DNA from 3 places in the Streptomyces sp. NPDC057136 genome. Region 3 is predicted to be linked to each of the others. Evidence: riboswitches for the same ligand, from Rfam matches in the RefSeq annotation. Region 3 holds a riboswitch; each other region holds the start of a gene.

Region 1 (4,314 bases), on a different contig from region 3:
TCGAGGATCTCCGGCCGGCCCAGCACCTCACCGATCCGGCCGAACTGCCACCGGCCCGCGTCCTTCAGCCCGCGGCCTACGATCGCGGCGACGGGGTAGGCGAAGAACAGCGCGAAGAACGCGACGGGCACGGCCATCAGGCCGAGTCGCACCGCGTTCCCGCGTACCTGCCCCTTACGCCCCTGCCCCTTACGCACGGAGCTGCCGGCTACTTCACCACGAGTGAGGACCACGACCGGACCCACTGCTCACGGTTCTCGGCGATCTTCTCCGGGGCCACGGTTGCCGGCTTGTCGACCTTCGCGCCGAACTCCGTGAAGAGCTCGGGCAGCTTCGCATCGCTCGCGACCGGGTTCACGAACATGTTCAGCGGCATGTCCTCCTGGAACTTCTGGCCGATCAGGAAGTCCAGCAGGGCCTTGCCGCCGGCCTCGTTCTTCGCGCCGTCCAGCAGACCCGCGAACTCGATCTGGCGGAAGCAGGTCCCGGTGGCGACGCCGGTCGGGGCCTCGTCCGGCTGAGGCTCCGCGTACAGCACCTCGACGGGCGGGCTGGAGGCGTAGGAGACCACGAGGGGCCGGTCGGCCTTGGCCTTCTTGCCGCCCGCGGAGCCGGAGAACTCGTCGTTGTACGCCTGCTCCCAGCCGTCGACGACCTTGACGCCGTTGTCCTTCAGCTTTTTCCAGTAGTCCTCGTAGCCGTCCTCGCCCTTGGTAGCGACGGTGCCGAGGAGGAAGCCGAGACCGGGCGAGGAGGTGGCGGCGTTCTCGGTGACGAGAAGGTCCTTGTACGCGGGCTTCAGCAGATCGTCGAAGGACTGCGGCGGCGCGAGCTTCTTGTCGGCGAAGTACTTCTTGTCGTAGTTGACGCAGATGTCCCCGGTGTCGACGGGCGTGACCCGGTGCTTGTCCGCGTCGAGCTGCACATCGTCCGCGACCCGGTCGAGGCCCTTCGCCTCGTACGGCGTGAACAGGCCGTTGTCGAGGGCGCGGGAGAGCAGCGTGTTGTCGACACCGAAGAACACGTCACCGCGCGGGGAGCCCTTGGTCAGGATCTCCTGGTTGAGAGCGGCACCGGCGTCACCGCTCTTCAGGACCTTGACGGTGTAGCCGGTCTCCTTGGTGAACGCCTTCAGTACGTCCTTCGAGGCGTTGAAGGAGTCGTGGCTGACCAGCGTCACGGTCTTGGAGCCTGAGCCCTTCGTTCCCTCGGAAGCCGCGTCGTCGGAACTGCCGCAGCCCGCGAGAGCCGTGACACCGAGCGCGGCGGCGACCGCGGTCACGGTGATCTTCTTGGTGGTGCTCATGTGATTCCTCCTGGACGTGACCAGGAAGAGACGCGGCCCTGCCCGCTCCCCGGTGATCATCGGGAAACGGGCAGGGCGCAACAGCTTGAGTAAGGTCCGAACTTCCTACCCGGAATGACCCGGGCGAGGTTCAGAGGGTCTGCGGCCAACCTGTCCTTGGTGCCGCACTCTCAGCGCTGTGGCGCTCCCCTGTCGGAATATGAAGTTGAATGTGGCGCCCAGGTTACACCGGGCCCCTTCCACCTCAGCGTTCGGAGGCCGCCAGCTGTCCGCAGGCCCCGTCGATCTCCTGGCCGCGGGTGTCCCGGACCGTGACCGGCACGCCGTGGGCCGCGATGGCCTCGACGAACGCCTTCTCGTCCTCGGGCCGCGAAGCAGTCCACTTGGAACCGGGCGTCGGGTTCAACGGGATCAGGTTGACGTGGACACGCTTACCCTTGAGCAGCCGGCCGAGCCGGTCGCCCCGCCACGCCTGGTCGTTGATGTCGCGGATCAGCGCGTACTCGATGGAGATACGGCGGCCGGACTTCGCCTCGTACTCCCACGCGGCGTCCAGCACCTCCCGCACCTTCCAGCGCGTGTTCACGGGGACGAGCGTGTCGCGCAGCTCGTCGTCCGGGGCGTGCAGCGAGACGGCGAGACGGCACTTGAAGCCCTCGTCGGCGAAGCGCAGCATCGCGGGCACCAGGCCCACGGTGGAGACGGTGATCCCGCGCTGCGAAAGGCCCAGCCCGTCGGGCTCGGGGTCGGTCAGCCGGCGGATCGCACCGACGACGCGCTTGTAGTTGGCGAGGGGCTCGCCCATGCCCATGAAGACGATATTGGAGAGCCGCGCGGGCCCACCCGGAACGTCACCGTCACGCAGCGCCCGCATGCCGTCCACGATCTGGTGCACGATCTCGGCGGTCGACAGATTGCGGTCGAGCCCGGCCTGCCCCGTGGCGCAGAACGGGCAGTTCATCCCGCAGCCCGCCTGCGAGGAGATGCACATCGTCACCCGCTCCGGGTAGCGCATGAGGACGGACTCCACGAGCGTCCCGTCATGCAGCTTCCAGAGGGTCTTACGGGTGGTGTCGTCGTCGCAGCTGATGTGCCGCACCACGGACATCAGATCGGGGAACAGCGCCTCGGCGAGACCGGCCCGCGAACCGGCCGGAATGTTGGTCCACTCCGACGGGTCGTGCGCGTACCGCGCGAAGTAGTGCTGCGACAGTTGCTTGGCGCGGAACGGCTTCTCGCCGATCGCGGCGACTGCTTCCTTGCGCTCGTCGGGCGTGAGGTCGGCGAGATGCCGCGGCGGCTTCGTGGCTCCGCGGGGCGCGACAAAAGTGAGTTCTCCGGGCTTAGGCATGGTTCATCCAGTGTCGCAGACAGACGAGTGAGGGCCCGCCGTCCTGTGGACAACGGACCCTCACTCACAACATTGCAGGTCAGACGGTGTGCCGACGCGGTGCGTCAGCCCGATCCGACGAAAAGCACCAGCAGCAGCCAGACCACGGGCGCGGTCGGCAGCAGCGAGTCCAGCCGGTCCATGATGCCGCCGTGGCCGGGCAGCAGCGTGCCCATGTCCTTGATCCCCAGATCGCGCTTGATCATGGATTCGCCCAGGTCACCGAGGGTGGCACTGGCGGCGACCGCGAGACCCAGCAGCAGTCCCTGCCACCAGGAGCCGTCGTCGATCAGGAACTCCATGCACAGCGCACCGGCGACCATGGCGAAACTCACGGCACCGAGCAGGCCCTCGCGGGTCTTGCCGGGGCTGATGCGCGGCGCGAGCTTGTGCTTGCCGAAGCGCCAGCCCACCGCGTACGCCCCCGTGTCGCTGACCACGGTCAGCAGCAGGAACGTCAGGACCCGCTGCGGGCCGTCGTCGGCGGTGAGCAGCATCGCGACGAAGGTGGCCAGGAACGGCACGTAGAAGGCGGCGAACACGCCGGCCGTGACGTCCTTGAGGTATCCCTCGGGCGGTTCGGTCATCCGCCAGACCAGCACGGCGAGCGCGGTGAGCGCCATGGCGGCCCAGGCACCCTCCGCCCCGCGCACATACCCGGCGACAACCATGGCCGCGCCACCGACCGCGAGCGGCACGAGGGGCGCCTTGATGCCCTTGCGCTCCTCCAGGCGGGTGGTGAGCTCCCACAGACCGACCACGACGGCGGCGACGATCACGCCGATGAAGGCGGCCTTCACGACGAAGAGCGAGGCGAAGATGACGGCACCGAGCCCCACACCCACCCCTATGGCGGCGCGGAGATCACGCCCGGCACGCTTCTTCGGCGGGGGCTGCGGCGGGGTGGACATGGGCTCCTGCGGCATCTCGTCACGGAACAGGGGGCCGCTGACGCGCGCGGCCTCCCTGTCCCGGTCATCGCGGTTGTCAGCGTCTCTACCTGCGTCGGGAACGTCCGGCACGATGGGCATGGGCCGAGTGTGCTGGGCGTCATGCACATCGTATGCAGGACCCGCCGGGGCGGCTCCCATCTGGGGCGCGCCCCAGTAACCGGCTCCCTGCGGGGCACCCCAGGAAGAGTCGTTCATCAGACTTCGAGCAGCTCGGCTTCCTTGTGCTTGAGCAGCTCGTCCACCTGAGCGACGTACTTCGCGGTGGTGTCGTCGAGCTCCTTCTCCGCGCGACGCACCTCGTCCTCGCCGGACTCCTTGTCCTTGACGAGCTTGTCGAGCGTCTCCTTCGCCTTGCGGCGGATGGAGCGGATCGAGATCTTGGAGTCCTCGGCCTTGGTCTTGGCGACCTTGATGTACTCCTTGCGACGGTCCTGCGTGAGCTCGGGGAACGTCACACGGATGATGTTGCCGTCGTTGCTCGGGTTGACGCCGAGGTCGGAGTCACGGATCGCCTGCTCGATGTTGCGCAGTGCGGTCTTGTCGAACGGAGTCACCACGGCCATCCGCGGTTCGGGAACCGAGAACGAGGCCAGCTGGTTGATCGGGGTCAGCGCGCCGTAGTAGTCCGCGACGATCTTGTTGAACATCGCCGGGTGCGCACGGCC
Region 2 (4,314 bases), on a different contig from region 3:
TCCGCCGGAGGGCTGAGCCGGCACCACCCAGCGTTCCCTGCCTTACCACCCAGCGGTCCCTAGGGGATCGATCAGGGGAGTTCAAGGGATCGGGAGCACCCGCCGGCCACCCCCGCGCCTCTAGCATCGAGGCAGGAACTCATAGAGACGAGGTAAGGACGATGGCGGTGCAGGAGATATTCGCGGGGATGCCCTGGTGGGTGAAGTGGGTCGCGGTGCCCGTCATCGCGATCGTCGTGTTCGGCAGCCTGATCGCCAGCGTGGTGGGCTTCGTCATCGGTCTGCTCTTCAAGGTGCTGGTTTTCGCCGTTCTGGTCGGTGGTCTGGTCTTCGTCGTACGGAAGTTCATGTCCTCGTCCTCGTCGGGCCGTGACTGGTAGTGACGGCCGTCGCGGGACGATTAGGCCAGCTGAGCTAAGTCCCGGACGAAAAGGCACTTCGGGCGCACGGTGCCGATACAGTGGCGTATCGCTGCCGCCGCCTGGGAAGTAACTGTCCGTCATCGAATTGACCATTGGTTTGTACGGCAGTCCGGTCTCCGGACCCAGGTTTGTGGCAGTCCGTGGGGGCGGCCCCCACGGGAGGGCTGACCGCCCGTCACCATGCCTGGGGGTGACCTGTGACCACAGCAACGAATACCGCTGTACCGACATTGATCGGTTCGGTGCAGCGGGCATTGAGGCTGCTGGAGGCTGTGGGCACCCATCGCGACGGGGCGCCTGCGAAGCAACTCGCACGGGAAGCAGGGCTTCCGCTTCCGACCGCGTACCACCTGCTGCGCACCCTGACCCATGAGGGATATCTGCGCCGGGAGAACGGCGTCTTCCTTTTCGGCGACGCCGCCGAGCGGCTGATCGACGGTGGTGCTGTGCAGAATCGTCGCAGCGTCATGACCGATTCGCTCGCGCGCTGGCGCGACGCCATCGGTGTGCCGGTGTACTGCGCCATCTACCGCGAGGGTGAGATCGAACTCATCGCGGTCGCGGACACCCCCGCCAATCCCGCCGTCGACGAATGGGCCGCGTTCCGCGAGACCGGTCACGCTCACGCGATCGGCCAGTGCCTGCTGAGACAGCTCGACGAGACCGCCCGCGGGGATCATCTCGACCGCCATCCCGTGCAGCCCCTGACCCCTCACTCTGTGCGAGATCGTGAGTCGCTTCTTGAGCGTTTGCGATCGACGGAACGCATGGAGCCTGTCATTGAACGACAGGAATATGCCTTGGGAACGATCTGCGCGGCCATCCCGATCACGGTGGGCACCACCGTGGCGACGATGGCCATTTCTCTGCCCTTTGACCAACAGGATCGGTTGCTCCCCGCAGTCGAACAGCTACGCAACGAGGTCACGGACCTCTTGCGCTCGCTCGTGCTCTCTATCAGTATCTGAAAAATCACTCCTTGTGATCTGCTATCTGGTGCACCACGATGGCGTCAATAGGGTCACTGGGGATCATTCCTGGCCAGTTTCATCTACCGCGGGGTTGAACGATGCGCGAGTCGGTTCAAGCAGAGGTCATGATGAGCTTCCTCGTTTCCGAGGAGCTCTCCTTCCGTATTCCGGTGGAGCTCCGGTACGAGGTGGCCGATCCTTACGCGATCCGTATGACCTTCCACCTGCCGGGCGACGCCCCTGTCACCTGGGCTTTTGGCCGTGAGCTGCTGCTCGACGGTCTCAACAGCCCCAGCGGCGACGGGGATGTGCACATCGGTCCGACCGAGCCCGAAGGGCTTTCCGATGTACACATCCGGCTCCAGGTGGGAGTGGACCGTGCGCTCTTCCGGGCCGGCACGGCGCCTCTCGTGGCGTTTCTCGACCGGACGGACAAACTGGTGCCGCTCGGTCAGGAACACACGCTGAGTGACTTCGAGGGCAGCCTCGAAGTGGCGCTGGGCCGGATTCTCGCCGAGGAGCAGAACGCCGGCTGAGGGGGCGTCCGTCGCTACGTCTTGCGACGACGGCCTCTCCCGGTCCGTGCGGGTGCAGGAGCTCCGGCTTCCGCGCCCCCTGTGCGGTCCGCGGAGACCACCAGCGCCGCGAGCGCCGTCGTCAACGGCACCGAGGCGACCAGTCCGATCGAACCGACCAGCGTTCGGACGATCTCCGACGCCACCAGTTCGCTGTTGGCCACCGTCCCCATGCTGCTCTGGGCAATGGAGAAGAGCAGCAGCAGGGGCAGCGCGGCCCCCGCGTAGGCGAGCACGAGGGTGTTGACGACCGAGGCGATGTGATCGCGGCCGATCCTGATCCCCGCCTTGTAGAGCTTCCGTGCCCCCATCGTCGGGTCCGCCTGGTGCAGTTCCCAGACCGCCGACGTCTGGGTGACGGTCACGTCGTCGAGCACGCCGAGCGAACCGATGATGACGCTCGCAAGCAGCAGACCGCTCATATCGATGTCCGGATACAGGCCGTGGATGAGACCGGTGTTGTCGTCGGTGTTGCCGGACAGACTCGCCCAGCCGATGAAGAGCGAGCCGAGCAGACCGATCAGCAGCAGTGAGATGAGTGTGCCGATGACGGCCACGGACGTACGGGCCGTCAGGCCGTGGCACATGTAGAGCGCCGCCAGCATGATGGCGCTCGCCCCGATCAGCGCGACGACCAGGGGATTCGAGCCCTGAAGGATCGCCGGCAGGATGAACAGGGTCAGCACGCCGAACGAGACGACGAGCGCGATCAGCGCCATCACGCCGCGCATCCTGCCCACCGCGACCACGGCCAGCGCGAAGATCCCGGCCAGCAGAGCCATCGGGAACTTCCGGTTCACATCGGTCACCGAGTACTGGAGGTCACGGGGTGCGTCGGGCGCGTACGCCACGACCACGCCCTGACCCTCGTGCAGCTGCCTCGGGGCGTCCGGCTGGACGACTTCGACGAAAGTCCGCCCCTTGTCCTCGCCGCTGGTCACTTCGATCGTGGCCTTCTCGCAGTCCCCCGTCTGCTCGTTGACCGCCTCGCGTCCCGAGGGGGTCGAGGTGTCACCGGTCGGCGGTACCTGCGCGGCGTTGACCTCCGCGCAGTCCACCTTGTCGACCTGGACCACCTTGCCGGACTGGGTCTGCCGGTCAAAGCCGACACCTGTGCGCTCGTGGGCGGGGGCGCCACCGGGCCAGAACACCACGAGGCCGACAAGGACCGCGGTGGCGAACGGAATCAGCACGGCCGCGATGACCTTGCGCAGATGCCTGGAGACGGGGGCGGCAGGGCCATGACTGTGCGAGTGGCCGTGCGGGCTGCCCTGCGGTTCGGGATCGCTTTGGGAGGAGGTCACCGGGCGATCATCGCAAGAACGGGAGGGGCCCCCTATTCAGCACGCCATGAAGGACGCTAGCGTGGTGGCACCTTTGCACACGCGGGAGCTCGGAGCACCGGGCTGAGAGGGCGCTGACCTCCGTACACCGGTACGGAACAGGCTGCGCCGACCGCCGAACCTGTTACCGGGTAATGCCGGCGTAGGGAGTAGGTCTCATGACCACAGCGGACGCACGCACGCCTGCCTCGGAGCAGAATGCGCAGAATGCGCAGGACGCACCGAACAGCGAGGCCGGGAAGTCCATCGGCTGGCACAAGGGATACGTCCAGGGCTCACGCCCGGACCTCCGGGTGCCGGTTCGTCAGGTGCACCTCACCAACGGCAAGGACGTGACGCTGTACGACACGTCGGGGCCGTACACCGATCCCGCCATCGACACCGACGTCCGGCGCGGACTCGCGCCGCTTCGGGAGAACTGGATCATCTCCCGCGGAGACACCGAGGAGTACACCGGACGCCCCGGCCGCCCCGAGGACGACGGCCTCAAGCACACCTCGCCCCGCGGCGGCCTGCGCAACCTGGACGCGGTCTTCCCCGGCCGTCCGCGGCAGCCGCGCCGCAGCCGCGACGGACGGCCCGTCACCCAGCTCGCGTACGCCCGGCGCGGCGACATCACCCCGGAGATGGAGTACGTCGCGATCCGGGAGAACGTCGAGCCCGAGGTCGTACGCGAGGAGATCGCCGCGGGCCGGGCCGTCATGCCGGTCAACGTCAACCACCCGGAGATCGAGCCGATGATCATCGGCAAGCGATTCCTGGTGAAGGTCAACGCGAACATCGGCAACTCCGCGGTCACCTCCTCCATCGAGGAGGAGGTGGACAAGATGACCTGGGCGACCAAGTGGGGCGCCGACACGGTCATGGACCTGTCCACCGGCCGCAACATCCACACCACCCGTGAGTGGGTGCTGCGCAACTCCCCCGTGCCGATCGGCACCGTGCCGCTCTACCAGGCCCTCGAAAAGGTCGACGGCAGGGCCGAGGAGCTGACCTGGGAGAT
Region 3 (4,314 bases):
GCAGTGAGCTGCGCAGCCCGCTGTCCGCGGTGACCGAGCCGTCCGGGCCGAGTGCGATGCCGGAGCCGGCCAGCCAGCCGGTGGCGGGCCGGGCGCCGATGCCCACGACCACCGCCCCGGCCTGGATCACGCGGCCGTCCGCGAGGACGACGGCGCCGGGTTCGATCCGGGCCACCCGGGCGCCGGTGAGGAGTTCGGCGCCGCTCTGCGCGTACCAGTGGGCCATGGGGACGGCGACCTCGGCGGGCAGGGCGCCCGCGAGGGGGCGCTCGGCCGCCTCGACGACGGTGACCGCACAGCCCGCGGCGCGGGCGGCGGTGGCGAACTCCGCGCCGATCCAGCCCGCCCCCACGACCACGATGTCGTGCTGCCGCTCCAGGACGGGCCGCAGCCGTGCGGCGTCGTCGAGGGTGCGCAGGAGGTGGACGCCCTGGACGCCCTCGGAGCCGGGCAGCACGATCGGTTCCGCGCCGGTGGCGACGACCAGGGTGTCGTACGGGACGGGGCCGTCCACGGTGTCCAGTTCGTGCGCCCCGGGCCGCAGCCCTGTCACGTCGAGCCCGAGACGCAGGGTGATGTCGAGCGCCTCGAAGTCGATGTCGAAGGCGGAGTCCTCGGCCTTGCCGAGCAGGACCGCCTTGGAGAGCGGCGGCCGGTCGTACGGCTGATGCGGTTCGGCGCCGATCAGCGTGACGGGTCCGGTGAAGCCCTGTTCGCGCAGGGCCACCGCGGTCTGCACACCGGCCATGCCCGCCCCGACGACCACGACGTGCCGGGTCAGGCGTCCCGCTGTCTGCTGTTCCGTCTGCTCGCTCACCCGTCCACCTTAAGCACCTGACGGTTCGTCAGGATGATGGTTCCCGCACGAAGGCCGGGACGCGACGGCCCGAGCAGGTCGTTCAGTGGGTCTTACTGACCACGGGTGACGGGGTTTAGGGTGGCCAACGTAAAAGACTCGCGGGAGCCCGGACGCACCGGGCTGAGAGGGAGGCTGGGCGGCCTCCGACCGTACGAACCTGATCCGGGTCATGCCGGCGAAGGGAGGGGCTGGAAGCCCATGCGTGCTCCAAGGAACGGAAACGGATGCGACGTCCTCGTCATCGGGGGCGGCATCATCGGGCTGGTGACCGCCTGGCGGGCGGCGCAACGCGGCCTGCGCACGGCGGTGGCCGATCCCGAGCCGGGCGGCGGAGCCGCCGGAGTGGCGGCCGGGATGCTCGCCGCCGTCACCGAACTCCACTACGGCGAGCAGACCCTGCTCGGCCTCAATGTCGCGTCCGCCGCCCGCTATCCCGCGTTCGCGGCTGAGCTGGAGGAGGCGAGCGGCCAGGAGATCGGCTTCCGCGCCTGCGGCACCCTGGCCGTGGCACTCGACTCCGACGACCGTGCCCATCTGCGCGAACTGCACGCGTTGCAGCAGCGTTCGGGGCTGGCGTCCGAGTGGCTCACCGGGCGCGAGTGCCGCCGCCTGGAACCGATGCTGGCCCCGGGCGTACGCGGCGGGCTGCGCGTCGACGGCGACCACCAGGTCGATCCGCGACGGCTGGCCGCGGCGCTGCTGACCGCCTGCGAGCGCGCCGGGGTGGTCTTCCACCGGGCCTGGACCGAGCGGCTGACCATCACGCACGACCGCGCCGCCGGAGCCGTGCTCGCGGGAGGGACCGAGCTCTCCGCCGACCAGGTCGTCCTCGCCGCGGGCAGTCTCAGCGGCCGGCTCGCGGGGCTGCCCGACGAGGTCGTGCCGCCGGTCCGACCGGTCAAGGGCCAGGTGCTGCGGCTGACCGTGCCACCCGCGTACGCCCCCTTCCTCAGCCGGACGGTGCGCGCCGTGGTCCGCGGCAGTCACCTCTATCTCGTCCCACGGGAGAACGGCGAGCTGGTCGTCGGCGCCACCAGCGAGGAGCTGGGCTGGGACACCACCGTCACGGCGGGCGGGGTGTACGAGCTGCTGCGCGACGCGCACGAGCTGGTGCCCGGCATCACCGAGCTGCCGCTCACCGAGACCCGGGCGGGCCTGCGCCCCGCCTCCCCCGACAACGCGCCGCTGCTGGGCCCGACGGCCCTGCCCGGCCTCCATCTCGCCACCGGCCACCACCGCAACGGGGTGCTGCTGACCCCGGTCACCGGCGAGGTGATGGCGCATGTGCTGACCACCGGCGAACTGCCGGACGTGGGCCGCGCCTTCACACCCAGCCGTTTCACCCCCTCGCCCTCCGCCGCCCCCGTACCTCAGGAGCAGCCCGCATGACCGAGCACCTGTCCGGCCCCGTTCTGATCTCCGTGAACGGGGAACGCCGAAGCGTTCCCCACGACACCCCGCTGGACACCCTCGTGGCGACGCTCACCGTCTCGCACTCCGGGGTGGCCGCGGCCGTCAACGAGACCGTCGTCCCGCGCAGCCAGTGGTCCGCCACCGCGCTCGCCGACGGAGACCGCGTCGAGGTCCTCACCGCAGTCCAGGGAGGCTGACCGGATGTCCGACGATCTCTTCACTCTCGCCGGTACGCCCTTCTCCTCCCGGCTGATCATGGGCACGGGCGGCGCTCCGAGCCTGGAGGTCCTGGAGCGCTCCCTGCTCGCCTCCGGCACCGAACTGACCACGGTGGCGATGCGCAGGCTGGACCCGACCGTGCGGGGCTCGGTCCTCTCCGTCCTGGAACGGCTCTCCATCCGCGTCCTGCCGAACACGGCGGGCTGCTTCACCGCGGGCGAGGCCGTCCTGACCGCCCGGCTGGCCCGGGAGGCGCTGGGCACCGACTGGGTCAAGCTGGAGGTCGTGGCGGACGAGCGCACGCTGCTGCCCGACCCGATCGAGCTGCTGGACGCCGCCGAGATCCTCGTGGACGACGGGTTCACTGTCCTGCCGTACACCAACGACGATCCGGTGCTGGCCCGGAAGCTGGAGGACGTGGGGTGTGCGGCGATCATGCCGCTCGGCTCCCCCATCGGCTCCGGTCTCGGCATCCGTAACCCGCACAACTTCCAGCTGATCGTCGAGCGGGCCGGGGTGCCGGTGATCCTGGACGCCGGCGCCGGGACCGCTTCGGACGCCGCGCTCGCGATGGAGCTGGGCTGCTCGGCGGTGATGCTGGCGTCCGCGGTGACCCGGGCGCAGGAGCCGGAGCTGATGGCGGGTGCCATGAGGCATGCGGTGGAGGGCGGGCGCCTGGCGTTCCGGGCGGGCCGGATTCCGCGCCGCCACTTTGCCGAGGCCTCGTCCCCGGGCGAGGGCCGTGCCGTACTGGACCCGGAGCGTCCGGCGTTCTAGGGCCCTGGAGCGTGTCCCTGTCACGGCTCGGCTGCAGTAGCGCCCCGGAGCTGCCCGGACCGTCGGCCGTGTCGGCGGCGGCTCGTAGACTCGGTGCGTGGATACGACCCTCCAGGACCCCATGATCGGGCAGCTGCTCGACGGCCGCTATCGCGTCGACGCGCGGATCGCCGTCGGTGGCATGGCCACGGTCTACCGGGCCATGGACACCCGGCTCGACCGGGTGCTCGCGCTCAAGGTGATGCACCCGGCACTCGCGACCGACGCCTCGTTCGTCGAGCGCTTCATCCGCGAGGCCAAGTCCGTGGCCAGGCTCGCGCACCCCAATGTCGTCGCGGTCTTCGACCAGGGCGCCCAGGGGGCGTACGTCTACCTGGCGATGGAGTACGTCGCGGGGTGCACCCTGCGTGACGTCCTGCGCGAGCGCGGTGCCCTGCAGCCCCGGGCCGCTCTGGACATCATGGAGCCGGTCCTGGCCGCTCTCGGAGCCGCACACCGCGCGGGCTTCGTGCACCGCGACATGAAGCCGGAGAACGTCCTGATAGGGGACGACGGCCGGGTGAAGGTCGCCGACTTCGGGCTCGTACGGGCCGTGGGCACCGTCACCGAGACCACCGGGTCGCTCCTGGGCACCGTGTCGTATCTCGCACCCGAACAGATCGAGCACGGCACGGCCGACACCCGGGCCGATGTGTACGCGTGCGGGGTCGTCCTCTACGAAATGCTGACCGGCAGCAAGCCGCACACCGGGGACACCGCCGCCCAGGTCATCTACCAGCACCTCAACGAGAACGTCCCGGCCCCGTCCGCGGTCGTCCCGGGGCTCCCGGTGGAGCTGGACGCTCTGGTGGCGAGCGCCACCGCCCGTAATCCCGAGGTGCGTCCGCAGGACGCGGTGGTGCTGCTGGCCGAGGCGCGGGAGTGCCGGTCCGCCCTCACCGACGAGCAGCTCGACGCGAAGCCCCCGCAGGCCCGCAGCGAGGAGCACGACGCCGCCGACGACCGTACGAGCGTGATCCCCCGCATGCTCCCGCCCGGCCAGGGCA

What was found. Region 3 has a riboswitch for thiamine pyrophosphate ahead of thiO (glycine oxidase ThiO). Riboswitches for the same ligand answer to the same signal wherever they lie in the genome.
Region 1: it holds a riboswitch for thiamine pyrophosphate, as region 3 does, so the genes downstream of both, ACFT7S_RS24445 (thiamine ABC transporter substrate binding subunit) here and thiO (glycine oxidase ThiO) in region 3, are expected to answer to the same signal.
Region 2: it holds a riboswitch for thiamine pyrophosphate, as region 3 does, so the genes downstream of both, thiC (phosphomethylpyrimidine synthase ThiC) here and thiO (glycine oxidase ThiO) in region 3, are expected to answer to the same signal.

What each region holds. Positions count from the first base shown of each region.
Region 1 is NZ_JBHUUV010000022.1:39,663-43,976, forward strand. Features, by position in the region: gene ACFT7S_RS24440 (ABC transporter permease) at 1-137, opposite strand, end outside; gene ACFT7S_RS24445 (thiamine ABC transporter substrate binding subunit) at 209-1,306, opposite strand; TPP riboswitch at 1,391-1,507, opposite strand; gene rlmN (23S rRNA (adenine(2503)-C(2))-methyltransferase RlmN) at 1,551-2,657, opposite strand; gene ACFT7S_RS24455 (phosphatidate cytidylyltransferase) at 2,762-3,844, opposite strand; gene frr (ribosome recycling factor) at 3,844-4,314, opposite strand, start outside.
Region 2 is NZ_JBHUUV010000059.1:25,540-29,853, forward strand. Features, by position in the region: gene ACFT7S_RS36540 (cupin domain-containing protein) at 1-16, shown strand, start outside; gene ACFT7S_RS36545 (DUF5326 family protein) at 168-380, shown strand; gene ACFT7S_RS36550 (IclR family transcriptional regulator) at 620-1,390, shown strand; gene ACFT7S_RS36555 (SsgA family sporulation/cell division regulator) at 1,492-1,929, shown strand; gene ACFT7S_RS36560 (YibE/F family protein) at 1,944-3,272, opposite strand; TPP riboswitch at 3,344-3,477, shown strand; gene thiC (phosphomethylpyrimidine synthase ThiC) at 3,470-4,314, shown strand, end outside.
Region 3 is NZ_JBHUUV010000039.1:29,678-33,991, reverse strand. Features, by position in the region: gene ACFT7S_RS32430 (NAD(P)/FAD-dependent oxidoreductase) at 1-817, opposite strand, end outside; TPP riboswitch at 948-1,060, shown strand; gene thiO (glycine oxidase ThiO) at 1,058-2,248, shown strand; gene thiS (sulfur carrier protein ThiS) at 2,245-2,469, shown strand; gene ACFT7S_RS32415 (thiazole synthase) at 2,474-3,268, shown strand; gene pknB (Stk1 family PASTA domain-containing Ser/Thr kinase) at 3,366-4,314, shown strand, end outside.